4 regions of the Streptomyces sp. NPDC002671 genome follow, and region 2 is predicted to be linked to each of the others. Evidence: riboswitches for the same ligand, from Rfam matches in the RefSeq annotation. Region 2 holds a riboswitch; each other region holds the start of a gene.
The links. Region 2 has a riboswitch for cyclic di-AMP ahead of ACWD35_RS04895 (M23 family metallopeptidase). Riboswitches for the same ligand answer to the same signal wherever they lie in the genome.
Positions count from the first base shown of each region.

Region 1: another riboswitch for cyclic di-AMP. It lies ahead of ACWD35_RS02205 (M23 family metallopeptidase); the one in region 2 lies ahead of ACWD35_RS04895 (M23 family metallopeptidase).
Region 3: another riboswitch for cyclic di-AMP. It lies ahead of ACWD35_RS19820 (NlpC/P60 family protein); the one in region 2 lies ahead of ACWD35_RS04895 (M23 family metallopeptidase).
Region 4: another riboswitch for cyclic di-AMP. It lies ahead of ACWD35_RS21575 (transglycosylase SLT domain-containing protein); the one in region 2 lies ahead of ACWD35_RS04895 (M23 family metallopeptidase).

Region 1 is NZ_JBSFVU010000001.1:515,298-522,696, reverse strand. It holds gene ACWD35_RS02220 (DNA gyrase/topoisomerase IV subunit A) at 1-519, opposite strand, end outside; gene ACWD35_RS02215 (M16 family metallopeptidase) at 777-2,183, shown strand; gene ACWD35_RS02210 (M16 family metallopeptidase) at 2,180-3,568, shown strand; cyclic di-AMP (ydaO/yuaA leader) riboswitch at 3,804-3,966, shown strand; gene ACWD35_RS02205 (M23 family metallopeptidase) at 3,980-4,732, shown strand; gene ACWD35_RS02200 (GntR family transcriptional regulator) at 4,923-5,618, shown strand; gene ACWD35_RS02195 (HPr family phosphocarrier protein) at 5,794-6,075, opposite strand; gene ACWD35_RS02190 (bifunctional acetate--CoA ligase family protein/GNAT family N-acetyltransferase) at 6,255-7,399, shown strand, end outside.
Region 2 is NZ_JBSFVU010000003.1:20,710-28,108, forward strand. It holds gene ACWD35_RS04890 (aldo/keto reductase) at 1-577, opposite strand, end outside; gene ACWD35_RS04895 (M23 family metallopeptidase) at 713-1,756, opposite strand; cyclic di-AMP (ydaO/yuaA leader) riboswitch at 1,766-1,930, opposite strand; tRNA gene ACWD35_RS04900 (tRNA-Met) at 2,236-2,309, opposite strand; gene ACWD35_RS04905 (dihydrofolate reductase family protein) at 2,357-3,493, opposite strand; gene ACWD35_RS04910 (MarR family winged helix-turn-helix transcriptional regulator) at 3,581-4,114, shown strand; gene ACWD35_RS04915 (GTP cyclohydrolase II) at 4,198-4,848, shown strand; gene ACWD35_RS04920 (alpha/beta hydrolase family protein) at 4,865-6,019, opposite strand; gene ACWD35_RS04925 (LuxR C-terminal-related transcriptional regulator) at 6,190-6,858, opposite strand; gene ACWD35_RS04930 (sensor histidine kinase) at 6,849-7,399, opposite strand, start outside.
Region 3 is NZ_JBSFVU010000011.1:283,829-291,227, reverse strand. It holds gene ACWD35_RS19835 (NlpC/P60 family protein) at 1-994, opposite strand, end outside; gene ACWD35_RS19830 (hypothetical protein) at 1,398-1,757, shown strand; gene ACWD35_RS19825 (tellurite resistance/C4-dicarboxylate transporter family protein) at 1,761-2,729, opposite strand; gene ACWD35_RS19820 (NlpC/P60 family protein) at 3,041-4,255, opposite strand; cyclic di-AMP (ydaO/yuaA leader) riboswitch at 4,264-4,418, opposite strand; gene pcrA (DNA helicase PcrA) at 4,705-7,197, shown strand; gene ACWD35_RS19810 (M23 family metallopeptidase) at 7,269-7,399, opposite strand, start outside.
Region 4 is NZ_JBSFVU010000013.1:122,113-129,511, reverse strand. It holds gene ACWD35_RS21580 (polyprenyl synthetase family protein) at 1-942, opposite strand, end outside; cyclic di-AMP (ydaO/yuaA leader) riboswitch at 1,580-1,760, shown strand; gene ACWD35_RS21575 (transglycosylase SLT domain-containing protein) at 1,765-2,253, shown strand; gene ACWD35_RS21570 (HAD family hydrolase) at 2,266-3,078, opposite strand; gene fahA (fumarylacetoacetase) at 3,433-4,650, shown strand; gene ACWD35_RS21560 (M56 family metallopeptidase) at 4,873-5,811, shown strand; gene recQ (DNA helicase RecQ) at 5,876-7,399, opposite strand, start outside.

The sequences.
Region 1 (7,399 bases), on a different contig from region 2:
AGCCGGCAGCGCCACCGGCTCCTGCTCCTGGCCGTCGTAGTTCGGCGTGAAGTCGACCGTGTCCTCGTCGATCGACTCGGTCATCAGGCTCGTCGCCTCGGCCATCCGGCACTCCGTGTACCGCATGGCGGCCGGCGGGTCGTCGTTGCCCAGCGAGCCGAAGTTGCCGTGGCCGTCCACCAGCGGCACGCGCATGGAGAAGGGCTGCGCCATACGCACCAGGGCGTCGTAGATCGACGCGTCGCCGTGCGGGTGCAGTTTGCCCATGACCTCGCCGACGACGCGGGCGCACTTCACATAGCCCCGGTCGCGGCGCAGGCCCATCTCGTTCATCTGGTACACGATCCGGCGGTGCACCGGCTTGAGACCGTCACGGGCGTCCGGCAGGGCGCGCGAGTAGATGACCGAGTACGCGTACTCGAGGTAGGAGCCACGCATCTCGTCGACGACGTCGATGTCGAGGATCCTCTCCTCGAACGAGTCGTCGGGCGGCGGGGTCTTCGTGCTGCGGCGGGCCATCGCTGCCTGGCTCCTTGCTGAAGCGATTGACGGATCTGACGCGGACCATTGTGGACCGCGGCACTGACAACATGGTCCGCGACCCGGTGGCAACGTGGTCCACGGCCCGGTCCCCACGCGCGACGCAGGCTACGTGATCCGCTGTGGGCGTACGTCCGGCGGGAACTTCGCCGCCGCTGCGCACGCTTGCATACAGTGGCAGGACCGGCAGGAAAACCGCGGTTTCGACGACCGCCTCCGCTCGCGAAGGGACGTACATGCCCATGGGTCACACGACCACAGCCGAGGCAGGCTCCGGAGGCCTGACAGCGACCGAGCACCGCCTGGCCAACGGTCTGCGCGTGGTGCTCTCCGAGGACCACCTGACCCCGGTGGCGGCGGTCTGCCTCTGGTACGACGTCGGCTCGCGCCACGAAGTCAAGGGACGTACCGGTCTGGCTCACCTTTTCGAGCACCTGATGTTCCAGGGCTCCGGTCAGGTGAAGGGCAACGGCCACTTCGAACTGGTCCAGGGTGCCGGCGGCTCGCTCAACGGCACCACCAGCTTCGAGCGCACCAACTACTTCGAGACCATGCCCGCCCACCAGCTGGAGCTCGCGCTGTGGCTGGAGGCCGACCGCATGGGCTCGCTGCTCGCGGCCCTGGACGACGAGTCCATGGAGAACCAGCGGGACGTCGTCAAGAACGAGCGCCGCCAGCGCTACGACAACGTGCCCTACGGCACCGCCTTCGAGAAGCTGACCGCCCTCGCCTACCCGGAGGGCCACCCCTACCACCACACGCCGATCGGCTCGATGGCGGACCTGGACGCGGCCACCCTGGAGGACGCCCGCCAGTTCTTCCGCACCTACTACGCCCCCAACAACGCGGTGCTCTCCGTGGTCGGCGACATCGACCCCGTGCAGACCCTCGCCTGGATCGAGAAGTACTTCGGGTCCATCCCCGCGCACGACGGCAAGCCCGCGCCGCGCGACGGCTCCCTGCCGGACGTCATCGGCGGGCAGCTGCGCGAGGTCGTCGTGGAGGAGGTCCCGGCGCGCGCCCTGATGGCCGCCTACCGGCTCCCGCACGACGGCACGCGCGCGTGCGACGCGGCCGACGTGGCCCTGACCGTCCTCGGCGGCGGCGAGTCCTCCCGCCTGTACAACCGGCTGGTGCGCCGCGACCGTACGGCCGTGGCGGCCGGCTTCGGCCTGCTGCGCCTGGCCGGCGCCCCCTCGCTGGGCTGGCTGGACGTGAAGACCTCCGGTGACGTCGAGGTGCCGGTCATCGAGACCGCCATCGACGAGGAGCTGGCCCGGTTCGCCGAGGAGGGCCCCACGCCCGAGGAAATGGAGCGCGCCCAGGCGCAGTTGGAGCGCGAGTGGCTGGACCGGCTCGGCACGGTCTCCGGCCGCGCCGACGAACTGTGCCGGTTCGCCGTCCTGTTCGGCGACCCGCAGCTCGCCCTCACCGCCGTCCAGCGCGTCCTGGCGGTGACCCCGGAGGAGGTCAAGGAGGTCGCCCAGGCCCGCCTGCGCCCCGACAACCGCGCGGTCCTCGTCTACGAGCCGCTGTCCGCCGAGTCGGCCCAGCACACCGAGGAGGCCGGGCGCGGCGAGGACCCGGAGCAGGAAGCGACCGTAGAGGCCGGCAACGAGAACGACGAGGAGACGGCCAAGTGACCGAGCTCGCCACGATGGACTTCCACCCCCAGCCGCAGGCCGGCGAGGCCAAGCCCTGGGCGTTCCCGGCCCCCGAGCGCGGCACGCTGGACAACGGCCTGACCGTGCTGCGCTGCCACCGCCCCGGCCAGCAGGTCGTCGCCGTCGAGGTGCTGCTGGACGCGCCCCTGGACGCCGAGCCGGCCGGCCTGGACGGCGTCGCCACGATCATGGCGCGGGCCTTCTCCGAGGGCACCGACAAGCACTCCGCCGAGGAGTTCGCCGCCGAGCTGGAGCGGGCCGGCGCCACGCTGGACGCGCACGCCGACCACCCCGGCGTCCGGCTCAGCCTGGAGGTCCCGGCCTCCCGCCTGGCCAAGGGCCTCGGCCTGCTCGCCGACGCCCTGCGCGCGCCCGCCTTCGCCGAGAGCGAGGTCGAGCGGCTGGTCCGCAACCGCCTGGACGAGATCCCGCACGAGCTGGCCAGCCCCGCCCGCCGGGCCGCCAAGGAACTCTCCAAGGAGCTGTTCCCGGCCACCTCGCGCATGTCCCGACCGCGCCAGGGCACCGAGGAGACGGTCGAGAAGATCGACGCGGCGGCCGTCCACGCCTACTACGACCGCCATGTGCGCCCCGTCACGGCCACCGTGGTCGTGGTCGGCGACCTCACCGGCACGGACCTGGACGAGCTGCTCGGCGACACCCTGGGCGCCTGGACGGGCACCCCGGGCAGCCCGCGGCCCGTGCCGCCGGTCAGCGCCGACGACACCGGGCGCGTGGTCATCGTGGACCGGCCCGGTGCCGTGCAGACGCAGCTGCTCATCGGCCGGATCGGCCCCGACCGGCACGACCGCGTGTGGCCCGCCCAGGTGCTCGGCACCTACTGCCTCGGCGGCACCCTCACCTCCCGCCTGGACCGCGTCCTGCGCGAGGAGAAGGGCTACACCTACGGCGTGCGCTCCTTCGGGCAGGTGCTGCGCTCCGCCCCGGACGGCACGGGCGCCTCGATGCTCGCCATCAGCGGCTCCGTGGACACCCCGAACACCGGCCCCGCGCTCGAGGACCTGTGGACGGTGCTGCGCACGCTCGCGGCGGAGGGCCTGACCGACGCCGAGCGGGACGTCGCCGTGCAGAACCTCGTCGGGGTCGCGCCGCTGAAGTACGAGACCGCGGCGGCCGTCGCGGGCACCCTGGCCGACCAGGTCGAGCAGCACCTGCCCGACGACTTCCAGGCCGCGCTCTACCGGCAGCTCGCCGCCACCGGCACCGTGGAGGCCACGGCGGCGGTCGTGAACGCCTTCCCGGTGGACCGTCTGGTGACGGTCCTCGTCGGTGACGCGGCCCAGATCAAGGAACCGGTCGAGGCGCTCGGCATCGGCGAAGTCACGGTCGTGGCGGCCGAGTAGAGCCCGGGCGCACGCACGCGGGAATGGGGCCCCGGCGACTTACGGGTCGTCAGGGCCCCACGCCTGTTCACCGGCTGCTCCCCAGCCGCTCCCCAGATGTCCGAATTGGGGCGGAGGTTGCCTGTCTGGCCTGTGGGATGCGCTACAAAAGCCCGGATCCGTTTGGGCGGGGAAAGCCACCCCCCGTAGCGTCGTGCGGGCTGTCCGTCAGGCAGTGCGCCGCACCCGCGGCACCGGACAGCCATCGCCGAGTCCCCATACGGCGCGAGCCAGGGGAGCCGGGGACCCACACGTCCCCTGGGGTGAATCGGACTCCCGCGCGTGCGCGAGGGAGTCCGTAGGAGACCTTCCTCCTCCGAACCCGTCAGCTAACCCGGTAGGCGAGCAGGGAAGGAAAGGACCAGCCACTTCATGGCGTTCATGTGCGCCACCGGGAAGCACCGCAAGCCCGGCCGGGTCAAGCGCACCACCGCTCAGGCGGCCGGCGTCGCGGCCCTGACCACCGGCGTCATCGGCACCCTCGCGGCCACCCCGTCGCTCGCCGCCGAGAACTCCGTCGAGCAGACCGGCCTCACCCCGGTCATCACCGTGAGCGACGAGATCGCCGAGCAGATCGACGCGCAGGCCACCGCGCAGCAGCAGGCCGCCGAGCGGAAGGCGGCCGAGCAGGCCGCGGCCAAGGCCGCCGCCGAGCGGGCGAAGGAGGAGCGCGAGGCCAAGGCGCGCGCCGCCCGCGCGGCCGAGCGCAAGCGCCTGAACGCCTTCGTGCTGCCGATCGCGAACTCCTACGTCTCCACGGGCTACCACGCCAGCAGCTCCCTGTGGTCCTCCGGCTCCCACACCGGCATCGACTTCCACGCGGCCAGCGGCACCCCCGTGCACGCGGTCGGCCTCGGCACCGTCGTCTCCACCGGCTGGGGCGGCGCGTACGGCAACCAGATCGTGATCCGGATGGCCGACGGCATGTACACCCAGTACGGCCATCTGTCGTCCATCGGCGTCGGCGTGGGCCAGCAGGTCGTCCCGGGCCAGCAGATAGGCCTGTCCGGCGCGACCGGCAACGTCACCGGCCCACACCTCCACTTCGAGGCCCGCACGACCCCGGAGTACGGCTCGGACGTCGACCCCGTCGCCTACCTCCGCCAGCACGGCCTGAACGTCTGACGCACTCATCGCGAAGCCCCGGCTCACCGAGCCGGGGCTTTCGTCGTTTTTCGCGGCGTCCGAGGTGCCCGCTGACCAAAAAATATCCATGGATTCCGGGCCGCCGTCGGAAATTCCCGCTCATTGCAATAGAGTCACGGAACATGCGTCCATCGTCGACGTTTCACGGGGATTAAGACGGAGGTCGGTCATGCGTATTCCGGCGCACTCGGTGTGCACGGCGATCCGGGACGACATCGTGGCCGGTGTCTACGAGCGCGGCAGCCGCCTCACCGAGGAAGTTCTGGCCCGCCGCTACGGCGTCTCGCGCGTCCCCGTCCGCGAGGCCCTGCGCACCCTGGAGGCCGAGGGCTTCGTGGTGACCCGCCGACACGCGGGCGCGTGTGTCGCCGAGCCGACCGAGCGGGAGGCCGCCGACCTGCTGGAGATGCGCATGCTCCTGGAGCCGCTCGGCGCCTCACGGGCCGCCCAGCGGCGCACGGAGGCCCATCTGAAGGTGCTGCGCGGCCTGGTGCGGCTGGGCCAGGAGCGGGCCAGGCAGGGCGGCAGCGAGGAACTGCGCTCGCTGGACGGCTGGTTCCACGAGACGCTCGCCCAGGCCGCGGGCAGCCACTCGCTGACCTCGACGCTCACCCAGCTGCGGCACAAGATCGCCTGGATGTACGCGGTTCGGGCTCCGGTCGGCCCGGTGGAGTCCTGGGCCGAGCATGGCGTCATCGTGGACGCGGTGGCGCGCGGCGACAGCGAGCGCGCGCGGGCGGTCACGGCCCTGCACACCGAGCGCGCGGTGGGCGCGCACCGGCTGCGGTTCGCCTCCGGCGGGGACCGCGCGGAGCGTGTGAGGGACTCGCAACATGCCGTAAACACAGCGAGCCCGCGGCATTAACACGGGCGCCGTATACAAAGAGGGGATATTCGGCGGGACGTGCATTTCCGCTGCCCTTTTTCGGCGTGCCGTGAATTCAGGCAGGTGCGTAAATCCGCGTGCGAATCCGTCCGGCCGGCCGCGAAAACGCGGAAGCCGCGCCCCCGGTTCCGGGGGCGCGGCTTCCTGGTGCGACTCAGACGGTCTCGGGCAGCTCCTCAAGGCCCTCGGCGACCAGCTTGGCCAGCCGGTCCAGGGCGGCGTCCGCGCCCTCGGCGCCGGAGGCGAGGACGATCTCCTCGCCGCCCTGGGCGCCCAGGCTGAGGACCGCCAGCATGGAGGCCGCGTTGACGGGGTTGCCGTCGGCCTTGGCGATCGTCACCGGGACGCCTGCGGCCGTGGCGGCTCGGACGAAGATGGAGGCGGGGCGGGCGTGGAGGCCCTCGGCCCAGCCGACGTTGACGCGGCGCTCAGCCATGTGATGCTGCCCTTCAGGTTCTCAGGGTTGTCTAGACCAGTTTCCCACATCGTGAAGCAAGTCCGGAGGGGACCTTCGTCACCCCCCGGCCGTGTCGCCGGACCGCGGCCTCGATCCGGCTTCCGTCCTCCACAGACTGCCTCGCGCCGTTGTCGTGGGCGAGCCGTACGCTGGGGCCCATGCAGACCCCGGCGGACCGGCAGGACCGGCACGAGTACCCCGCCCACTGGGAGGCGGACGTGGTGCTGCGCGACGGCGGCACCGCACGCGTGCGGCCCATCACCGTCGATGACGCCGACCGCCTGGTCAGCTTCTACGAGGGGGTCTCGGACGAGTCGAAGTACTACCGCTTCTTCGCGCCGTACCCCCGGCTCTCCGCCAAGGACGTCCACCGCTTCACGCACCACGACTTCGTGGACCGGGTGGGGCTCGCGGCCACCGTCGGCGGCGAGTTCATCGCCACTGTGCGCTACGACCGCATCGGCCCCGACGGAATGCCCGCCTCCGCACCGGCCGACGAGGCCGAGGTCGCCTTCCTCGTGCAGGACGCCCACCAGGGCCGCGGGGTCGCCTCCGCCCTCCTGGAGCACATCGCCGCCGTGGCGCGCGAGCGCGGGATCCGTCGCTTCGCCGCCGAGGTGCTGCCCGCCAACACCAAGATGATCAAGGTGTTCACGGACGCCGGGTACACCCAGAAGCGCAGCTTCGAGGACGGCGTCGTACGCCTGGAGTTCGACCTGGAACCCACCGACCGCTCCCTCGCCGTGCAGCGCGCGCGTGAGCAGCGCGCCGAGGCCCGTTCGGTACGACGGCTGCTGGCACCCGGCTCCGTGGCCGTCGTCGGGGTCGGCCGCGCGCCCGGTGGGGTCGGCCGCAGCGTCCTGGCCAACCTCCGGGACGCCGGCTACGCGGGCCGGCTGTACGCCGTGAACAAGGCCTTCCCCGAGGACGTCGAGGACGTCGACGGGGTGCCCGCGCACCGGTCGGTGCGGGAGATCGAGGGGCACGTCGACCTCGCGGTCGTCGCCGTCCCGGCCGAGTACGTCCCCGCAGTGGTCGCCGAGTGCGGCGAACACGGCGTCCAGGGACTCGTCGTCCTCTCCGCCGGCTACGCGGAGAGCGGGCCCGAGGGACGAGAGCGGCAGCGTGCGCTCGTGCAGCAGGTGCGCGCGTACGGCATGCGGATCATCGGCCCGAACGCCTTCGGGGTCATCAACACCGCCCCGGACGTCCTGCTGAACGCCTCGCTCGCCCCCGAGTTGCCCCGCCCGGGGCGCATCGGTCTGTTCGCGCAGTCCGGCGCCATCGGCATCGCCCTGCTGTC
Region 2 (7,399 bases):
CGTAGGTGTCGCGGGAGACCAGGTTGTAGTGGGGCTGGAGGGCGACGTAGCGGGCGAGGCCCTCGCGGTCGGAGAAGTCGAGGGAGGCCTGGAGGCGCTCGGGGGTGATGTTGGAGGCCGCGATGTGCCGGACCTTGCCGGCCTTCACCAGCTCGTCCAGGGCGCCGATGATCTCCTCGACCGGGACCTCGGGCTTGTCGAAGTGGGTGTAGTAGAGGTCGATGTAGTCCGTGCCGAGGCGGCGCAGGGAGGCGTCGGCGGCGGCCTTGATATTGGCCGCGGACAGGCCCGGGTACTCCGGGTGCTGGCTGACCTTGGTCGCGATGACGACGTCGGAGCGGTTGCCGCGGGCCTTCACCCACTTGCCGATGACGGTCTCGGACTCACCGCCCTTGTTGCCCTCGGCCCAGGCCGAATAGGAGTCGGCGGTGTCCACGAAGTTGCCGCCGGCCGCCGTGTAGGCGTCGAGTACGGCGAAGGACGTCTCCTCGTCGGAGGTCCAGCCGAAGACGTTGCCGCCGAGGGCGAGGGGGAAGACCTGGAGATCGGAGGAACCGAGTGTGCGCAGAGAAGCCATACCCTGTTTCAACACCCGTACCAGTGATCACATTCCGCGCAGCAGGACAGCAGAGCGCGGGCGCCGGAAGGAATCCGGCAGCCCTGACGTCGGGGGGATGCCGCCAGGACCGCCGGGGACCGGGGTCAGGCCGGGTCAGGGGTTGAGGCCCTTGTCGCGGAGCCAGGTCATCGGGTCGATGCCGGTCGGCTGGCCGCCGGGGTGGACCTCCAGGTGGAGGTGCGGGCCGGTGACGTTGCCGGTGGCGCCGATACGGCCGATCACGTCGCCGGTGTTGACCTTCTGGCCGACGCTGACGTTGATCGAGGACTGGTGGCAGAACCACAGCTCGGTGCCGTCGTCCAGGGTCAGCACGGTCCGGTAGCCGTAGGCACCGGCCCAGCCCGCCTGCGTGACGGTGCCGCTGTGGACGGCCTTGATGAGCGTGCCCGTGGGGGCGGCGAAGTCCAGGCCCGTGTGGTAGCCGGAGGACCACATCGCACCGGGCTGCCCGAAGGTGCCGGTGATGGTGTACGAGACGACCGGCAGGCTGAACTGCTTGGCCAGCTTGGCCAGGCGCTCCGCCTCGGCCTTCTTCTTCGCGATGGCCTCGGCCTGCTCCTTGGCGGCGGCGGCCTTGGCGACGGCGGCCTTCTCGGCCTTCGCAGCCGCAGCGGCGCTCTGCTGCTCGGCGGCGGCGACCGCGGCGGCGGTGGCCTTGCTGTCGGCCTGGCCCTGCTGCTGGTCGGCCTGCGCCATGATCCGGTTGCGCAGGGCCTCGCCCGCGTCCGTGTTCTGCGCGTCCTCGGAGGTCATGCCGACCCTGCTGAGCGTGTCCGCGGAGGCCGCCTTGGGCGCGTCCGCGGAACCGTCGTCAAGCAGGGAGTCGACGGAGGAAGGCAGGTCGGGCAGGTCGGGCATCGAGATGGCGACCGGGGGCTTGCCGGAGTTGGCACTGGCGATGCCACCCGCGCCGACCGCGGCCAGGACGCCGACGCCGAGGACCGTGGAACTGCGCGCGAGCCCGCCGCGCTGCTTGGCGACGCGGTGCCGGCCGCGGACCGGGCGGACGGAGTCCTCGGTGGGGTTCCACTCCTCCCAGGGGCCCTCCTCGGCCGGGAAGGAACCGTAGCCAAAGGCTTCGGTCTCGCGCTGAGCCGGTATGAACGGGGCTTCTTGGGCAGGCCGGTTGGACGCCACGCGGGCGTACTCCTTTCCTTCCTCCGCCTACCGGGTTAGCTGACGGGTTCGGAGCAGGAAGGTCTCCTACGCGTGGCACTGTCGTGTACTCAGCGAGTTCACGACGGCGTCCGCGCGATTCACCCCAAGGTGGTGGTTCCCCGGTTCCCTCACGGGATTCGGCGCATGAGCACGGAGCCGCCTCTTGTGACGGCTGGGACGACCGCGCTGCGTTATCGAACGTTAATAGACCCGGCTGTCAGATTCCAAGCCGTTCGGCTTGATCATTAACGCTTTCCGAGGTGGAGATACACGCCATTACCGGCGCAAACCGGGCGACTTGGTCGAGGTTCAGGAGTCACAGCGTTTTTGATGGTGACTCAGATGTTATGCAGAGGGCGGTCGCCCGATCACCCTGAGTAGTGCGCCCCGCAGGCCGTTGAACACTGCAAACACTCAGGGCCGGAACCCATGTCTGGATTCCGGCCCTGAGCCTTCAGTAGCGGGGACAGGATTTGAACCTGCGACCTCTGGGTTATGAGCCCAGCGAGCTACCGAGCTGCTCCACCCCGCGGCGATGTCTCTACTGTACGCCATACGCGGGGCAGAAAGCACATCGGTTTATTCACCGGTCAGTAGGTGGCGGTTCGGCGCCATGGCACGCTCCTCGTATTCGGGCAGTACGACGACCTCGACGCCCTGGGCCGACAGCAGTCCGCTCCCGTCCGCCGCCGCCACGAACGTGTCCGGCTCGCGCCAGGCCGTGACCACCCGCCGTACCCCCGCCGCCAGGATCAGCCGCGCGCAGGGAGCCGGCCGTGAGGCGCGGCGGGCGCAGGGCTCCAGGCTGCTGTAGACCGTGGCGGCGGGCAGCCTCGGGTCGGCCGGGTCGATCTTCGCCAGGGCCGCCTCCTCGGCGTGGACGACCGGATCGCCGCCCTCCCGCGAGTGGCCGCGCGCCAGCTCGGTCCCGTCCTCGGCCACCACGACCGCGCCCACGCTGAACGCCGTCTCCGAGGGCGGGCACAGCGCCGCCAGCTCGCAGGCGATCCGCATCCAGTGCCGGTCGGCGGCCGTGACCGACTGCCCGGTTCCGGGTGCGGTGGGCTCGTAATGCATCAGTACGACGTCCTCGATCCTGCGGGTTTCGGTGAGGCGGAGGCGACCGGCCTGGTACGCGCCCGGGCCGAACAGCCGGGGCGCCTTCGGGTCCCCGACGAGCAGCGGGGCGAGGACCAGCTGGAGCTCGTCGGCGAGGCCCTGCTGGAGAAGCTGGGTGTGGACGGTGCCGCCGCCCTCGACCATCAGGCGCCGTACGCCGCGCACGTCGTGCAGGTGCTCCAGCAGGGCACGCCAGTCGAGGTCGGGGCCGAGGGCGACGACGTCGGCGGCGATACCGAGGCCGCGGGCCCGCTCGGCGCCCTTGTCGGTGGTGCAGACGAGCTTCTCGCCGCCGGTGTGCCAGAACCTGGCGTCCGGGTCGAGGTCGCCGGAGGCGGTGACCGTCACCTTCAGCGGATACTCCGGCCGGCCCGCGGCGACGCGGGCCGCGCGGCGCTCCGGGGAGTTGACCAGGAGCCGTGGGTTGTCCGCGCGGATGGTGCCGGCGCCGACCAGGATGGCGTCGGCCGAGGCCCGTATCTCGTCGACCCGGTCGAAGTCGGCCGGGCTGGACAGCAGGAGTCGCTCGGGGCCGGTGTCGTCCAGGTAGCCGTCGAGGGAGACGGCGGCGGACAGCAGCACGTACGGCAGGGGCATCGGCGTCCTCTTTCCGGAAGCGGACTTGCTGAGGCTGACGACTGGGCTCGCCTTGGTTCAAGTTTGAAACAAACTTACACTGGCGGCATGACGACCCGCTGGCTCACCCCCGAAGAGCAGCGCGCCTGGCGCGCCTACATGGCCGCCTCCCGGCTCCTGGAGGACACGATCGACCGGCAGCTCCAGCAGGACGCCGCCATGCCCCATCTGTTCTACTCCGTGCTCGCCAACCTCTCCGACGCACCCGACCGGCGACTGCGCATGACCGATCTCGCCGAGACACTGAAGATCACGCGCAGCAGGCTGACGTACGCGGTGACCCGGCTGGAGCGGGACGGGCTGGTGCGCCGCGAGGACTGCCGGTGGGACAAGCGCAGCAGCCTCGCGGTGCTGACGGACGAGGGGACGGCCGTACTGGAGCGCACGGCACCCGGACACGTCGACACGGTGCGCGCCGCCCTCTTCGACCGGCTCACCCCGGAGCAGGTACGGCAGCTGGAGGAGATCTGCGCGCAGATCGCGGGCGGGCTGCAGGGCGACGACGCCGAGGCCGGGGCGGGTGACGTCCCGTGGCGGCGCCGTTCGTCATGCCCGTCGTCCGCATCACCGACAGCTCCATGATTGCTTTAACTTTTAAGCATGAGGTAGGGTCCCTACGAACCGACTGCTTCAAATGTGAAGCAAACCGCCTCGGAGGGATCCGCATGCCCGACACCCCTGCCGCCACGCCGCGCGCCCGCGTCCGGGTACCGCTGCGCTTCCACGACGGCTACAGCGCCGACGCCGAACTCGTCACCTTCCACGGGCTGGCCGACGGCCAGGAGCACGTCGCCGTCGTCCTCGGCGACCCCGCGCCCGGCTCCGTCCCCCTGGTGCGCCTGCACTCCGAGTGCCTGACCGGCGACGTCTTCGGCTCGGCCCGCTGCGACTGCGGACCCCAGCTGCGCGAGGCGGTCGAGCGCATCGCCGACCGCGGCGGCGTCCTGCTCTACCTCCGCCAGGAGGGCCGCGGCATCGGCCTGTACAACAAGCTCGACGCCTACGCCCTCCAGGACCAGGGCCTCGACACCTACGAGGCGAACGCCGCCCTCGGCCTCCCGGAGGACGCCCGCGACTACACGGCCGCCGCACAGATGCTGGGCGCCCTCGGCATCGGGGAACTGGACCTGCTGTCCAACAACCCCGACAAGGCGGAGCAGTTGCGCGCGCTGGGAGTCGGCGTACGGGACCGGGTACCGACCGGCGTCTTCACCACCGCGCACAACGTCCGGTATCTGCGGGCGAAGGTCCTCCAGACCCAGCACACACTGCCCCTGACCGAGCTGACCGAACTGACCGAACTGAGCGCGGGCTGACGGCCGGTCCGTCGCTTCAGGGAAGGAACTTCACCTCCGGGAAGGCCGGGCACGGGCCGTCGAGCAGATGCCCGCGCCGGTGCCGCAGGTGCAGGTCGAAGAACGCGAGGGGGTACGCCCGCTGGATCCGCACCGCCCGGGCGGGAGCGAGGGTGCCGATCCAGCCCCGGAGTTCTTCGTCGCTCATCCCGACCGCCTTCGCCAGCTGCGGGATCAGCACCTGGTCGTCACCGTACGACCAGTGGGTGGCGCCCTCGGCCTGGACGTTGAGCCGCCATCCGCGCAGGTGGGACCAGAACTCGGCGACACTCGGCTGCGTGGCCCGGGGGAACGCCGCGGTCATCAGCATGAACGGCCGGTCCAGGTCGTTGGTGACCGTCGGCTGCATCGGGCCGTCGAGGCTCAGCCCGGCCCGGACGCGCTGGTCCTCGCTCATGACGAAGGCGGTCGCCGTCGCGCCTTTCGACCAGCCGAACATGCCGATGCGATGCGGGTCGAGGGCGCCACGCAGGCCGGGCGGCAGCGGTCGGTGTCCGGCGTCGGGGTTGCGCCCGGCGGCAAGGTCCTCGATGCAGTCGAGCACGAACCGGATGTCGGTGGCGAAGTCCCGTGGTGTCAGGGCGGGTTGGTCGAGCGGGACCGTGAGCCGGCCGTCGGGGAACTCACTGAACGCGTCGTACGTGTGATCCACCGTGACCACCACGTACCCGTGGCTGGCGAGCTCCTGCACCACGACGGTGGTGTCCGCACGGTGATCGTGCGCGCCGTGCGAGAACACGACGACGGGCAGTCGTCCACCCGTTCGCAGCACCGGGGCGCCCTCGTGGCCGGCCGTGAGTGGCGCCACCGCGACATCGACCGGCCAGCCCGCCGACGTGGCGAGGATGGCCCGCGTCACGGCAGGGGGCGTCCAGCGGGCGAGCGGATACCGCTCGACGCCCCGGGCGGGGTACCAGACGCTCGCCATCAACTCGCGGTGTTGCCCGGGGCCGGCCACGGGATCCGGGCGTGAAGTGTCGACGAGGTGCAGGGGCACCGTACCCACCGGGTACGGCCCGGTGGGCGCGGGCAGGGTGAGCTGAACCGGGCCTGAGGCGGTCGAAGCCGCCGACGCCTGGCGTGCGATGCCCATCAACACGGCGGCACCGACTGCCAGCGCGGCTCCGAGCATGCGACGGCGCGTCGTTCCCTCTCGGCCTTCTCGACCTTCTCGGCCTTCTCGGCCTTCTCGGCCTTCTCGGCCTTCTCGGCCTTCTCGGCCTTCTCGGCCTTCTCGGCCTTCTCGGTTCATGAACGGCGTGGTGGTCACGGACCCTCCCTGGGTCTTCGGACAGAACCGGGCTACGCCCGGCGCTTGGGCACGGACATGAGGTAGGCGAGCACGGCCAGCACGCGACGGTTGTCGTCGTCGGAGGGCGCGAGCTCCAGCTTGGTGAAGATGCTGGTGCTGTGCTTGGACACGGCCTTCTCGCTGATGAAGAGCCGGTTCGCGATGGCACTGTTGGAGCGTCCCTCGGCCATGAGTTCGAGCACCTGGCGTTCCCGCTCGGTGAGCCCGGACAGGGGTTCGCGTCCGACACGGCTGCGGCGGCCGAGCAGCTTGGCGACCACTTCGGGGTCCATGACCGTGCCGCCCGCGGCGACCGTACGGATCACGTCGACGAACTGGTCGTCGCTGAACACCCGGTCCTTGAGCAGGTAGCCGACCCCTCCGGCCTGGTCGGCGAGCAGCTCCTGGGCGTAGATCTGCTCGACGTACTGCGAGAGCAGCAGAATCGGCAGCCCGGGTATCCGTTCGCGGGCGGACAGCGCCGCACGGAGTCCGTCGTCGGTGTGGGTGGGCGGCAGCCTGATGTCCACGATCGCGAGGTCCGGCCGGAACTCCAGCAGCGCGTCGAGCAGGCCCGGCGCGCTGTCGGTGGCCGCCACGATCTCGAACCCACGCGCCTTGAGGAGTCTGACCAGCCCCTCCCGGAGCAGGAAGAGATCCTCCGCGACGACTACGCGCACGGGACCTCCATGACCACGATCGTCGGGCCCCCGGGCGGGCTGCTGACCGCCAGGATGCCGTCGAAGGCCGCCAGCCGTCGTTCCACCCCCGCCAGCCCGGTGCCCCGGGCGGGATCCGCGCCGCCCACCCCGTCGTCGACCACCTCGATGCGCAGCAGCCCGCCCGCCTGGGCCATGCGGATCTGGAGGGCATGCGCCGAGGCGTGCCGGACGGCGTTGGTGACCACCTCGGCGACGGCGAAGTAGCAGGCCGACTCCAGCGGGGCGTCGAGCCGCCCGGGCAGATCGATCTCGGTCTCACACGGCAGGGGCAGGTCCAGCGCGAGCGCCCGGACCGCCTCCCCCAGGCCCCGGTCGGCGAGCATCGGCGGGTGCATCCCCCTGATCAGGCCGCGCAGTTCCTCCAGTGCCGCCGCCGAGGCGACACGAGCCTCCACGACGAGTGCGGCGGCCTCGTGCGGATCGCTGTGGATCATCTCCTCGGCGACCCGGAGGTTCATCCCGATGGTGACCAGCCGTCCCTGTGCGCCGTCGTGCAGGT
Region 3 (7,399 bases), on a different contig from region 2:
TCATCTGGCCATCGCCCACGTAGATGCCGACGTGGCTGATCCCGGAGTAGAAGAACACCAGGTCCCCGGGCTGGAGTTGGGGGCGGGAGATGCGTCGGCCGGCGTTGATCTGGGCGTACGTGGTGCGTGGCAGGGAGACGCCGGCGGAGCGGTAGGCGGCCTGGACCAGGCCCGAGCAGTCGAAGGCGTTCGGGCCGGTCGCGCCCCACACATAGGGGCTGCCGAGCTTGCCGTAGGCGTACGCGACGGCCGCCGCCGCGCGGGAGTCGGGGGCCGTGACGGAGCCCGTGCGCACCGGCGCCTCCCGGGTGCCCGGGGACGACCGTGAGACGTGCCCGGTGGTGCCCTCGGCGCCGGTGACCTGCGCGCGCTCGCGCGGGGTGAGCCGCGCCAGTAGCCGCCGTGCCTCGGTCAGCTTGCCGGTGATGGTCTTCTTCTGCCGCTTCAGCTCCGCCTGCCGGGAGCGGAGCGACGTCAGCTCGGTCCTGGCGGCGCTGTGCAACTGCTTGATCTCCCGCAGTTGTTCACGCACCCCGGAGACGGCGGTGGCCTGCCGGTGGCCGGCCCGCTCCGCGAACGCGGCCCCGTCCAGATACCGGTCCGGGTCGCTGGACAGCGCCAGCTGCCAGGCGGGGTCGATGCCGCCGTCGCGGTACTGGGCCGCCGCGATCGAACCGAGCGAGTCCCGGGCCGCGTTGAGCCTCTGCTGCTTGCGGGCGGTCTCGTCGCGCAGCGTGTTCAGCCGCCGCTGGGCCGCGTCCGCCTTCTCCTTGGTGCCGTCGTACTTCTCGGTGGCGGCCTCCGCCGCCTCGTACAGCTTGTCCACCTTGGCCTTCACCTGCGTGGGAGTCAGCTGCGGTGCGGCGTGTCCCGTTCCGTCGAAGCCCGTCGCGGTGGCCGCGCCCGCGATGGCGAGCGTGAGGGCCGTGCGGGCCGTACCGCCACTGAGTGAGCGCTGTCGGGGCTTGCGGTGCGCTGCCACCTGGACCGTCACGTCCTTTCGTACGCCTTGTGCGGCCGAGGAGCGATCGGCGCGTCCGGCGGCGGCCCGCACGGGGGATCGGGCCGTCGCCGGACTTTTCTCGGCGGGGGTGGCCGACTGTCGCCCCTGGCCGGGCGGCGTGGGAAGCCGGTCACCTGGGGGAGGACGCTAGGCCGGACGGTGACGGGTTGGTAACGCGGTGTACGGAACTGGCCCTGACGGGCCGGGATGTGACCGTATGCGACCGCGTTCCCGGTCCGGAGCCGTCGCCTTCGCGCAGCGTGGTGACCGAAGCGAGGAATGCCGGGCCTCCGGAACTGGTGGGGTGCTATGGAGCGGATATATGCAAGAGCATGGATGCGGGCAGGCGCCCCGGGGACGCCCCGCGGATGCGCCCTGATTAGGCTCCGGCCTCATGGACGTACTCATCCACATCTTCGTCGGCCTGCACATCATCGGCATCGCGGCGCTGCTGGGCGGATTCATCACCCAGATCAAGGCCATGGGCCAGGGCACGGCACGGTTCGTGCCCGGGATGCTGCACGGCGCGCTGACGATGCTGGCCACCGGTGTGATCCTGGTCGGCCTCCACCGGGCCGGCGACGACGACCACCACCTCAACTACCTCAAGATCGGCTTGAAGCTCGCTCTGCTCGTCGTGATCCTCGGGCTGGTCTACGTGAAGCGTGACGAGGAGAAGGTCGACAAGAGCGTCTTCGGGCTGGTCGGCCTGCTGACCACGACGAACATCTTCATCGCCGTGCTGTGGACCTGACGTTCAGCGCCCTGACCTGACGGCGGCGCGAGCCGTCGGCACCGCGCCGGCGGCGACCGCGAGCCAGGCGGCCACCGCCACCCACGTCAGGACCCGCCCCGGCCCCTTCAGCCATGGAACGTCCACCGTGGCGGCGACGGCCAGCGTCGCCGCCGCCGTCATTCCCATCGGGAACACGGTCGCCCACCGCCGTACGTCGTAGCCCGGGCGCGGCCGGACCAGTTCGGCCGCCAGCAGCACGAGGTACCAGGCCACATCCAGCACGAGCAGGGCGACCGTCAGCGTACGCAGCGTCCCCCGGTCGTCGACGTTCCACAGGTACAGCCGGGCACTGTCGGCGGAGAGCAGCTTCGCCCCGGCCAGCGCCGAGATGGCGAGCGCCCCGCCCGCGATCCAGTGGTCCCCGGCCCCTTCCAGCACCTGCCGCGACTCGAACCGGGCCAGGGCGACGCAGTAGAGCACCAGCCCCAGGAAGAACATCACCAGCGCGGCGTGCGCGAGCCACGCCGTCGCCTCGGCCGCGGCCAGCGTGGCGCCCAGTACGGCGAGACCCTGTGTGGCCACACAACACAGGAACACCGCTCCCGGCATGCGCCGCTCCCAGCGCCGTACGACGAGAACGAACAGCACGGGCCAGAGCAGCGCCGCCAGCGCGAGCAGCGCCTCGGCCAGGGTCTGCCGGCCGAGCGTGGAGAGCCGGGTGCCCAGGACGGTCGTCGCGGCCACGGCGGTGAGCGCCCCGGGACTCCCGGCCTCGGCCAGCCAGCGCCGCCGCTGCCCCGCCAGCCGTACGACGAACTCCGCGCCCAGCCCCAGCCAGGCCACGCAGGTCAGCCCCAGGAAGACCCGGGACAGCCCCTCGTCGCCCGTGAGCTGCAGCCCCACCGACACGATCCCGGTCGCCATCACCGCGGCCCCGGCCGCAGGCGACCGCCGCGCCGACCAGGCACGCAGGGAGGAGAGGCGGGACATGCGCCCGATGCTAGGCCCTGTCGTCAAATTCCCGCCTGCCGCGCGACGCCTGGCACGCGCATCTGCCGCGTTGTCGTCAGTCGCCGACGCTCCCCCACGCTCGGCTTCGCTCGCGCGGGGGGACCCCCATCGTCGACTCCCTCCTCCGCCTTGCAGCTGCACGCACCAGACGCCGCGCGGCCCGCCCTCCGGGCGGACGACGGGAATTTGACGACAGGGCCTAGAGAGGGACGCGGCTGTTCAGGGCGGGGCGCGCGGGCGTACGCCCCGCCCTGAGCCGGTCGTGCCACGCTCCTGTGCCGGTCACGCTCCTACGCCGGTCGCACCACGCTGTGGATGATGGACGTGCCGCCGTAGTAGACCGACTCCTCGCGGACGTACGCGCCCGGCTTGGGGGCGTGGATCATCATGCCGTTGCCTATGTAGAGGCCGACGTGGCTGATGTCGTCGTAGAAGAAGATCAGGTCGCCGGGGCGGGCGTCGGCGAGGGAGACCGTGGTGCCCACCTTGACCTGGTCCCAGGTGGTGCGCGGGAGGCTGACGCCGGCGGCCCGCCAGGAGGCCTGGGTGAGGCCGGAGCAGTCGTAGGAGCCGGGGCCCGTGGCGCCCCACACGTACGGCTTGCCGATCTGGGCGCGGGCGAAGGCGATCGCCTCCGCGGCCTTGGTGTCGTAGGAGCCGGAGGTGGTCGAACCGCCGGAAGAGGTGGATCCGCCGGACGAGCCCGAGGTGTCCGAGGAGCCCGACGAGCCCGAGGACGACGGGGACGGCGAAGACGAGGGCGACGGGGTGCTCTGCTGTGCCGCCCGCTGGCGCGCCGCCTGCTGCTTCGCCAGCTCGGCCGCCTTGCGGGCCGCCTCCTCCGCCTTCTGCTTCTCGATCGCCGCCAGGCGCGCCTTCTCCTCGGCCGTCAGCTTGGACAGCAGCTCACGCGCGGTGGCGAGCTTCTTCTGGACGGTGGCCTTCGCCGTCTGCAGGTCGTCCTGCGTCTTGGTCAGCGTCTGGAGGCTCGTCGCGGCCTCCCGGCGCTTCTTCATGGTCGCCGTCTGTTCCGTGACGAAGTCGTCGACCGCGCTCTTCTGACGCGAGGTCAGCCGGTGCATCAGCTGGCTCTGGTCGAAGTAGTCCTGCGGATTGCTCGCGAGCAGGAAGGTGGCCGTGTCCGGCACGGTGGTGCCGGTGCGGTACTGGGCGGCGGCTATGGTGCCCAGTTCCTCGCGGGCCGTGTTGAGGCGTTCCGTGCGCTTCGCGACATCGTCACGGAGGCTGTCGGCGCGCACGCGCTCCTTGCCGGCGCGCTCCTTGGCCGCGTCGTACTTCTCGGTCGCCGACTCGGCCTGCCGGTAGAGATCGTCGACCTTCTTCTGCACCTCCTCCACGCTCGGCTTCCCCTTGTCGGCGGCGGGGGAGGCGTTCGCCGTCTGGGAGAGGACGGCCACGGAGGTCAGTGCGGCGGTGGCGAGGACGGGGGCGCGGAGGCCTGCTGTACGGGGCCCGACGGGGCGCGGCTTGCGGTGCGACGCCAAGGGAGGCGACTCCTTCCATGCGCCGCCTACCGGGTTAGCTGTCGGGTTCGGGCGGTGCGTTCGGAAGGGTTGCCCTACGGCCCCCTCCCGGTGGGAGGCGGCCGATTCACCCCAGAGGTCGGTGGGTCCCCGGCTCCGGTCGCCGCGAGGGCGCGCCGGACTCGGCGGGGGCCGCGCGGCCCGGCGAGGTTCGCCGGTAGGGGTCGTACGGCCCGCACGCACGCTAGCCAACTCGTGGTACCCCTGTGAAGGTTGGTGCGTAGTATGTCCGATACATTTTCGTGACCTCGGGGGTGAGGGTGCGGGAAATCACGGCTGGGTCATCGGGCGCTTCCGCAGCGTGAGGGGCGGAAGGGGTCGGCAGGTGCCGGGAGGGGAGCCTCCCGCGGGGGGCCGGGTTCTCGGGGCGGCCCACGGTTGTCAGTCCGGCGCCCTAGACTCGGAGAGCGATGAGCAGCCTCTTTGACGACAGCTTCCTGGCGGACCTCCAGCCCCCTCGCGGGCGCGAGGAGGAGCCCCCGCCGCCGCCCGAGGACGATCACGCTCCGGAGTCGCTTCCGGACGATCTGTTCGGCGGGAAGTTCGACGTGCCGCCGGACCGGGACACGTACTACCGCGACGGCGCCCCGCGCCCCGCGATCGACGCAGCGGCCCTGCTGGAGGGGCTGAACGAGAACCAGCGCGCCGCGGTCGTGCACGCCGGCTCCCCGCTGCTCATCGTCGCCGGCGCCGGCTCCGGCAAGACCCGCGTGCTCACCCACCGCATCGCCCACCTGCTCGCCGAGCGGGACGTGCACCCGGGCCAGATCCTCGCGATCACCTTCACCAACAAGGCCGCGGGCGAGATGAAGGAGCGCGTCGAGCGGCTCGTCGGCCCGCGCGCGAACGCGATGTGGGTCATGACCTTCCACAGCGCGTGCGTGCGTATCCTGCGCCGCGAGTCGAAGAGGCTCGGCTTCACGTCCTCGTTCTCGATCTACGACGCCGCCGACAGCAAGCGCCTGATGGCCCTGGTCTGCCGTGACCTGGACCTCGACCCCAAGCGCTTCCCGCCCAAGTCCTTCAGCGCCAAGATCAGCAACCTGAAGAACGAGCTGATCGACGAGGAGGACTTCGCCGCCCAGGCCGCCGACGGCTTCGAGAAGACCCTCGCCCAGGCCTACGCCCTGTACCAGTCGCGGCTGCGCGAGGCGAACGCGCTCGACTTCGACGACCTGATCATGACGACGGTCAACCTGCTGCGCGCCTTCCCCGACGTCGCCGAGCACTACCGCCGCCGCTTCCGGCACGTCCTGGTGGACGAGTACCAGGACACCAACCACGCCCAGTACGCGCTCGTGCGCGAGCTGGTCGGTACGGGCGACCGCGCCTCCGAAGACGCCGACGTCCCCCCGCGCGAGCACGAGCTGCCGCCCGCCGAACTGTGCGTCGTGGGTGACGCGGACCAGTCGATCTACGCCTTCCGGGGCGCGACCATCCGCAACATCCTCCAGTTCGAGGAGGACTACCCGAACGCGACGACGATCCTGCTGGAGCAGAACTACCGCTCCACGCAGACCATCCTGTCCGCCGCCAACGCGGTCATCGAGCGCAACGAGTCCCGCCGCCCGAAGAACCTGTGGACCAACGCCGGCCAGGGCGCGCGCATCACCGGCTACGTCGCCGACACCGAGCACGACGAGGCCCAGTTCGTCTCCGACGAGATAGACCGCCTCACGGACGCGGGCGAGGCGAAGGCCGGGGACGTCGCCGTCTTCTACCGCACGAACGCCCAGTCCCGTGTCTTCGAAGAGGTCTTCATCCGCGTCGGCCTGCCCTACAAGGTCGTCGGCGGCGTCCGCTTCTACGAGCGCAAGGAGGTCCGGGACGTCCTGGCCTACCTGCGCGTCCTCGCCAACCCCGAGGACTCGGTGCCGCTGCGCCGCATCCTCAACGTGCCCAAGCGGGGCATCGGCGAGCGCGCCGAGGCGATGGTCGACGCCCTCGCTCAGCGCGAGAAGATCAGCTTCCCGCAGGCCCTGAAGCGGGTGGACGAGGCGTACGGTATGGCCGCGCGCTCCACCAACGCGGTCAAGCGGTTCAACACGCTGATGGAGGACCTCCGTACGATCGTGGAGTCCGGCGCCGGACCGGCGACCGTTGTGGAGGCGGTGTTCGAACGCACCGGCTACATGGCCGAGTTGCAGACCTCCACGGACCCGCAGGACGAGACCCGCATCGAGAACCTCCAGGAACTCGCCTCCGTGGCCCTGGAGTTCGAGCAGGAGCGCGAGGAAGGCGAGCAGGGTACGCTGGCCGACTTCCTGGAGAAGGTCGCCCTGGTCGCCGACTCCGACCAGATCCCGGACGAAGAGGACGGCGACGGCGTCATCACCCTGATGACCCTGCACACCGCCAAGGGCCTCGAGTTCCCGGTCGTGTTCCTGACCGGCATGGAGGACGGCGTCTTCCCGCACATGCGCGCCCTCGGCCAGACCAAGGAGCTGGAGGAGGAGCGGCGCCTGGCGTACGTCGGCATCACGCGCGCGCGGGAGCGGCTGTACCTGACCCGCTCGGCCATGCGCAGCGCCTGGGGCCAGCCCTCGTACAACCCGCCCTCCCGCTTCCTGGAGGAGATCCCGCCCGCCCACATGGAGTGGAAGCGGACGGGAGCCACCGCACCGGTGTCCTCCGGGCCCGCGTCGGGCATCGCGGCCTCGCTCTCCTCGTCCCGCTCCCGCTCGTCGGCGGCGGGCGCGTCCGGCTTCGCCACGCGGCGCGCCACGGAGAAGCCGGTGGTGGGGCTGGCCGTCGGCGACCGCGTGACCCACGACCAGTTCGGCCTCGGCACGGTGGTCGCGGTCAAGGGCACGGACCCGAAGAACGCGGAGGCGACGATCGACTTCGGCGACGACAAGCCGAAGCGGTTGCTGCTGCGGTACGCGCCGGTCGAGAAGCTGTAGGAAGAAGCCGTGGACGAGTGAGCCCCGCCGGATATCGGCGGGGCTCACTCGTAACGGTCTTCAGGCCGGGCTCAGGTCGGGTCCAGGCCGTGGCTGCGCAGCCACGGCAGAGGGTCTATGGCCGCCCCGCCCGCCGGCCGTACCTCGAAGTGCAGGTGCGGGCCGGTGGAGTTGCCCGAGTTGCCCGAGTAGGCGATCGGCT
Region 4 (7,399 bases), on a different contig from region 2:
CGGGGCCAGCGCGGCGCGCGCCTCTTCGGCGTAGCGGACGGCGTCCCGGCGGGCCTGCTCCAGCGCGGGGTGTGCGCGCAGCGCGGCAAGCACCTCGGCGTGCCGGGCGCCGTCGCTGAGGTCGGAGTCCAGCAGCTCGCACAGCGCGAGGTCCTCGGGCAGCCCCAGCTTGGCCGCCCGCTCGCGCAGCCGGAGCACGGGCAGGGTCGGGATGCCCTCGCGCAGGTCGGTGCCGGGGGTCTTGCCGGACTCGTGCGAGTCGGAGGCGATGTCCAGGACGTCGTCCGAGAGCTGGAAGGCGACACCGAGCCGCTCGCCGTACTGGGTGAGGACGTCGACGACCGTCTCGTCGGCGCCGGACATCATCGCTCCGAACCGGCACGAAACCGCCACCAGCGCGCCCGTCTTGCCGCTGAGCACGTCCAGGTAGTGGTCGACCGGGTTACGGCCGTCCGAGGGACCCGCGGTCTCCAGGATCTGACCGGTGACCAGCCGTTCGAAGGCGAGGGCCTGCACCCGGACCGCCTCGGGGCCGAGGTCGGCGAGGATCTGGGAGGCGCGGGCGAAGAGGAAGTCGCCGGTGAGGACCGCGACGGAGTTGCCCCAGCGGGTGTTGACGCTGTCCACGCCGCGTCGCACGGCGGCCTCGTCCATGACGTCGTCGTGGTACAGCGTGGCGAGGTGGGTCAGCTCCACCACGACGGCGGACGGCACCACGTTCGGCGCGTACGGGTCACCGAAGCGCGCCGCGAGCATCACGAGCAGCGGCCGGAAACGCTTCCCGCCGGCCCGGACGAGGTGCTGCGCGGCCTCGGTGATGAACGGGACCTCGCTCTTGGTGGCTTCGAGCAAACCTTCCTCGACAGCCGCCAATCCGGCCTGGACATCGGCTTCGAGAGCCTGGTCCCGCACGCTCAGCCCGAACGGCCCGACGACGGTCACGAGGGGTCTCCTGTCTGCTGTGTCTCTGTTGGCGATTGCACGGTTTGTCGATAGGTCGCCGCTATCACTTCAAGTCAGCGTATCCGGTCCGCTTTCGATCACCGATAGCGCCCACCGCTCGAGACACTCATGCACATCCGTACGTCCTACCCCCACGACTCCCACCGGCGGACGGTACGAGGGGGTACGCGCACGTATGGCGGACCCTGACGGACGCGCCGGTCCCCGCGCCGCGTCGGCGAGTCGTGGCGAGAGCCGCGGCCGGCCGCTGAACCCTCCGAAATCACCTGTGACGCGGACCACTTTCCTGCCTCCAACGGGTGAAGCGAATCCCCCGAAACCCCCGAATCGCCCGAATCCCCTTAATACCTCATGCCCGATTTGCCATATTTCGCTCATTCGTGAGTTGGGTCACTCACACCCATTGGAACGCCCTGCCGGGAATAGCTGCCCCCACCCCTTCCCACCCCTTGTCGTAAAGGTGAGTTGAGCGTTGGCAACTGCAAAGGATCAAGTGCCACATTCGGAACAGATCAAGGTCAATTGGGTTGATCTACGAATCTGGTACTTGTTCCGGACATGTGCTCTCGCATACGTTCCGGGCCATCAGGCGGACGCCGAATCCTGCCGCCGCCTGAAAGACCCATCGACGAACTCATTTCGTACGGCAGGAGCGGGGGACCCAGGTAAGCCGCCGGCCCGGTCGACACATGTCGCACCGGAACGGCTAGGGGTGAAGTCGTGCCGTCTCGACGGCCCGGCCGGGCACTCCCCAGCCCGAACCCGACAGCTCACCTCGCAGGCGCCGGAGAGGACTTCCCCATGTCTGCTGCCGCTCAGCCCCGCCGCACCCGGAACAACCGCCTCGTCCGCGCGCTCGTCGCCGCCGGCACCGGCGCCGCCGTACTCGCGATCCCGCTCATCGGCGCCACGAGCGCCTCGGCCGCCGGCAGGACGACGACGACCGCCGCCACCACCCTCGCGGGGTACCCGAACAACCTTGACGGCTGGATCCGCGAGTCCCTCGCGATCATGGCTCAGAAGGGCATCCCGGGCAGCTACAACGGCATCTACCGCAACATCATCCGGGAGTCCTCGGGCAACCCCAACGCCATCAACCTCTGGGACTCCAACGCGGCCAAGGGCATCCCGTCCAAGGGCCTGCTCCAGGTCATCGACCCGACGTTCAACGCGTACCACGTGATCGGAACGTCGTTCAACATCTACGACCCGGTCGCGAACATCACCGCCGCCTGCAACTACGCCGCCGCGCGCTACGGTTCGATCGACAACGTCTTCAGCGCGTACTGACATACCCCCCGGTCAGTCGGTCGGGAACAGTCTTTCGAGGACGACGGCGATGCCGTCGTCCTCGTTCGACTTGGTGAGCTCGTCGGCGACCGCCTTGAGTTCGGGGTGCGCGTTGGCCATGGCGACGCCGCGGCCGGCCCAGGCGAACATCGGGATGTCGTTGGGCATGTCACCGAAGGCGAGGGCCTGTTCGGCGCCGATGCCCAGCAGGTCGGCGGCGAGCGCGAGCCCGGTCGCCTTGGTCACCCCGCCGGGCTGGAGTTCCACGGTGCCCGGCCCCGACATGGTGACCGTCGCCAGCGAGCCCACGACCGAGCGCGCGAGCGCCGCCAGCGCGTCGTCGGACAGGTCGGGATGGCGCAGCAGCACCTTGCTGATGGGCTCCGCCCACAGGTCGTCGCGGCGGCCGACCCGCACCGCGGGCAGGGTCGGATGGGGCATCCGGTACCCGGGCTCGATGAGCGTGAGCCCGTCCACGCCATCCTGGTCGACGGCCGCGTGGACCTGCCCGACCTCGGCCTCGATCTTGCCGAGCGCGGTCTCGGCCAGCTCCCGGTCGAGCCGCACCGACCACACCAGGCGGTCGGCTCCGGCGTCGTAGACCTGCGCGCCCTGCCCGCACACCGCGAGCCCCGTATATCCGAGGTCGTCCAGCAGGGGCCGCACCCTGGGGGCCGGGCGGCCCGTCACCACCAGGTGCCGGGCGCCGGCCCGCGCCACCCGCGCGAGCGCGGCGCGCGACCGATCGGAGACGGTGTCGTCGCCGCGCAGCAGCGTCCCGTCCAGGTCGGTGGCGATCAGTGAATACGCGGGGGAGGCGGCCATGATCAGAGAATACGGACCTCGCGCCCCGCCCGACTCCCCCTGTCACCCTGTGCACTTATGTACTTCCCAGCGCCAAGTGGGGCCATTCGCTTGCCTGATGGCCTCCTTCGTACGAGTGGAGCGGCCGAGCCGTGGGCCGCCCGCGGACCGGATCCATCCCGTCCGCCCCCAAAGGGAGCCAAGCGGGGATTGCCACCCCCGACAAGACTTATTCGGACATCCAGAACTCTTCAGTCATCACCCGCACAACCCTTCAGGCACTGCCCAAGACACCTGCCTCCGCCGTAACGTGTGGCGCGACCACATGGAACGCATCGCCGCGCAAGGCGCCGGATGAGAGTGAGGCAGTACCCCATGCCCCCCTTCGACGTCCCCGAGGGTGACCCCTTCGGTCCGCACAACCTTCCCTATGGCGTCTTCTCGCCCTCCGGCAGCACGGAGCGGAGGGTCGGCGTCCGGCTCGGGGACCACGTCCTCGACGCGGGCGCCGCGGCCACCGCCCTCGGCTCGCCGCACCAGGCGCTGCTCGCGAAGCCCACCCTCAACCCACTGCTGGCCGCCGGCCGCACGGCCTGGTCCGAGGTGCGGCGCGCGCTGACCGCCTGGGTGACGGAGCCCGCGCACCGCGAGACGGTCGAACCGCTGTTCCACCCGCTGTCCGAGGTCACCCTGCACCTGCCGTTCGAGGTGGCGGACTACGTCGACTTCTACGCCTCGGAGAACCACGCGCGGAACGTCGGCCAGATCTTCCGCCCGGACGCCGCGGACTCCCTCACCCCCAACTGGAAGCACCTGCCGATCGGTTACCACGGCCGCTCCGGCACGGTCGTCGTCTCCGGCACGGATGTCGTACGGCCCTCCGGGCAGCGCAAGGCGCCGGCCGACCCCGCCCCCGTCTTCGGCCCGTCGGTCCGGCTGGACATCGAGGCCGAGGTCGGCTTCGTCGTGGGCACGCCGTCCGAGCTGGGCACGCCGGTCGCGCTGGGCGACTTCAGGAAGCACGTCTTCGGGCTGTGCCTGCTGAACGACTGGTCCGCGCGCGACATCCAGGCCTGGGAGTACGTGCCCCTCGGCCCCTTCCTCGGCAAGTCCTTCGCCACCTCGGTGTCCGCGTGGATCACCCCGCTGGCGGCGCTGGAGCACGCGCGCGTGGCGCCGCCGGAGCGCACGCACCCGCTGCTGCCCTACCTGGACGACACGGCCGAGGGCGGGCAGCCGGACGGCTACGACCTGCGGATCTCCGTGGCGATCAACGGCCATGTGGTCGCCGAGCCGCCGTTCTCCACCATGTACTGGACCGCCGCCCAGCAGCTCGCCCACATGACGGTGAACGGGGCCTCGCTGCGCACCGGCGACCTGTACGGCTCGGGCACGGTCAGCGGCCCGGAGCAGCACCAGCGCGGCTCCCTGCTGGAGCTGACCTGGAACGGCCGCGACGCCCTCGAACTCCCGGACAGCAAGCGCACGTTCCTGGAGGACGGCGACGTGGTCACCATGTCGGCGTGGGCGCCGGGGCCGGACGGGAACCGGGTGGGCCTGGGCGAGGTCAGCGGGCGGATCGTGTCGGGCTGACCTCCGGGAGCCGAGGGCGCAGTTGAGAGACAGGAGTCACCGGCGGGGTGAGCGTCACCCCGCCGGTCCCCGGACTCGGCACGCGAAGGAGGCGGACTCGAAGGAGGGCGGGCGGATCCCCGTCGGGGACTGCCTCTTGGCGCCCCTCGCCGTCATACTGGCGGGACACGCACCACCCCTCTCCCGCACACACTCCGACCCCGACCAGGACGGTGCCCCGGTATGACCGTCTGCCTGCTCCTGCTGAGCGTCGTCGCCCTGACGGCCGCCGTACCGGCGCCGCGTGCCCTGACCCGGGCCAGCTGGCCCGAGCGGGAACCCGTGGTCGCGCTGTGGGTGTGGCAGTGCCTGGTCGCCACGGTCCTGATGTGCTGCCTGGCCGCGCTGATCCTCGGTGCGGCGGCCGTCTTCCACACCGTCCGCGACCGCGTGTTCGCCCCGGCACCGCCCGCCGTCACCGCCGCGTACGACCTCTCGTCCGCGCCGGTGTGGGCGGTCACCCTCACGGTGCTGCTGGCCTGCGGGGCCGCCTGGACGACGGCGATGCTGGCCCGGGAACTCGCCGAGGCCCGCCGGCGCCTCGGCCAGACCCGCGCGCAACTGCGCGAACGCGCCCCGGAACTCCCGGCCGGGCTACCGGCCGCGCGGGGCCCGATGCTGGTGCTGGAGGACGAGTACCCGGACGCCTGGTGGATGCCCGGGCATCCGCCCCAGCTGGTCGTCACCACCGGGGCGCTGCAGCGCCTGACCGACCACCAGCTGGACGCGGTCCTCACTCACGAGCGGGGTCACGCCCGTGCCCACCACGACTGGCTGCTGCACCTGTCCACGGCACTCGCCACGGGCTTCCCGCGCGTGCCGCTGTTCGCCCACTTCTGCGACCAGACCCACCGCCTGGTCGAACTCGCCGCCGACGACACCGCGTCCCGCCGCTGCGGCCACCTCACCACGGCCCTCGCGCTGATCGAGCTGAACCAGCACCGGGGCGTCCTCTCCTGCGCCTCCAGCCGCCGCCTGCTGGGCGAGCGCGTGGACCGCCTCCTGGAGCCCCCGCCGCGGCTGCTGCGACGGCAGCGGGCGCTGACGACGACGGTGGCCGCGCTGGTGCCGTTGCTGCCGCTGCTGATCACGTTCGCCCCGGGACTGTCGGCGCTGTCCTGAGCCCCCTGGGGGCTGCCGCCCCCAGACCCGCCCCCACCCCCGCAGGCGCCCGAGTGGCAGCTCGCTATATCCAGTCGTCCGGCTCCGGCTCCTCGCCCCACTCCGGCCAGTCGTCCTCCGGGGACTCACCGGGCGCTGGCACGGTGGCGGCGGCCGTGCCGGAGCCGTCCAGGGAGGACAGCACCCCCAGTACCCCCTCCCCGTACGTCGCCAGCTTCTTCTCGCCCACGCCGCCGACCGTGCCCAGCTCCCGCACCGAGGCGGGACGGCGGGTGACGATCTCCCGCAACGTGGCGTCGTGGAAGATGACGTACGCCGGGACGCCCTGCTCCCGGGCCTGCTCGGCGCGCCAGGCCCGCAGGGCCTCGAAGGCGGGGAGCAGCTCGTCGGGCAGCTCGGCCGCGGCGGCCTTGGCCTTGCCTCCGCCCCGGGCGGAGCCCGCGCCCGAACCCGACCGGGAGGCGGCCGGCTTCTTCGGCTCCTTGCGCAGCGGGACCTCGCGCTCGCTCCGCAGCACCGAACCGCTCGTCTCGGTGAGCACCAGCGTGCCGTACTCGCCCTCGACCGCGAGCAGCCCCTGGGCCAGCAGCTGGCGGACGACGCCCCGCCACTCGCCCTCGGCGAGGTCCTGGCCGATGCCGAAGACGGACAGCTGGTCGTGGTCGAACTGGATCACCTTGCCGGTGCGCTTGCCGAGCAGGATGTCCACGATCTGCAGGGCGCCGAACTTCTGCCCGCGCTCCCGCTGCAGCCGCACCACCGTCGAGAGCACCTTCTGCGCGGCGACCGTGCCGTCCCAGGTCTCCGGCGGGGTGAGGCAGGTGTCGCAGTTGCCGCAGCCCGCCGGGGCGGGTTCCTGGCCGAAGTAGGCGAGCAGCTGTCCGCGGCGGCACCGGGCCGTCTCGCACAGCGCGAGCATCGAGTCGAGGTGGGCCGCGGCCCGGCGGCGGAAGGCCTCGTCGCCGTCGCCGGACTGGATCAGCTTGCGCTGCTGTATGACGTCGTTCAGGCCGTACGCCATCCACGCATTGGACGGCAGACCGTCGCGGCCCGCGCGGCCGGTCTCCTGGTAGTAGCCCTCGATCGACTTGGGCAGGTCCACGTGGGCGACGAAGCGCACGTCCGGCTTGTCGATGCCCATGCCGAAGGCGATGGTCGCCACCACGACCAGGCCGTCCTCGCGCAGGAACCGGGACTGGTGCGCCGCGCGCGTGCCCGCGTCCAGACCCGCGTGGTACGGCACCGCCTCGATGCCGTTGGCGGTGAGGAACTCCGCCGTCCGCTCCACCGAGTTGCGCGAGAGGCAGTACACGATGCCGGCGTCGCCCGCGTGCTCCTCCCGGAGGAAGGCGAGGAGCTGCTTCCTGGGGTCGGCCTTGGGCACGATCCGGTACTGGATGTTGGGCCGGTCGAAGCTGGCCACGAAGTGGCGGGCCGCCGGCAGGTGCAGCCGCTCGGTGATCTCCTGGTGGGTCGCGTGGGTGGCCGTCGCGGTGAGGGCGATCCGCGGGACGTCCGGCCAGCGCTCGCCGAGGAGGGACAGGGCCAGATAGTCGGGGCGGAAGTCGTGGCCCCACTGGGACACGCA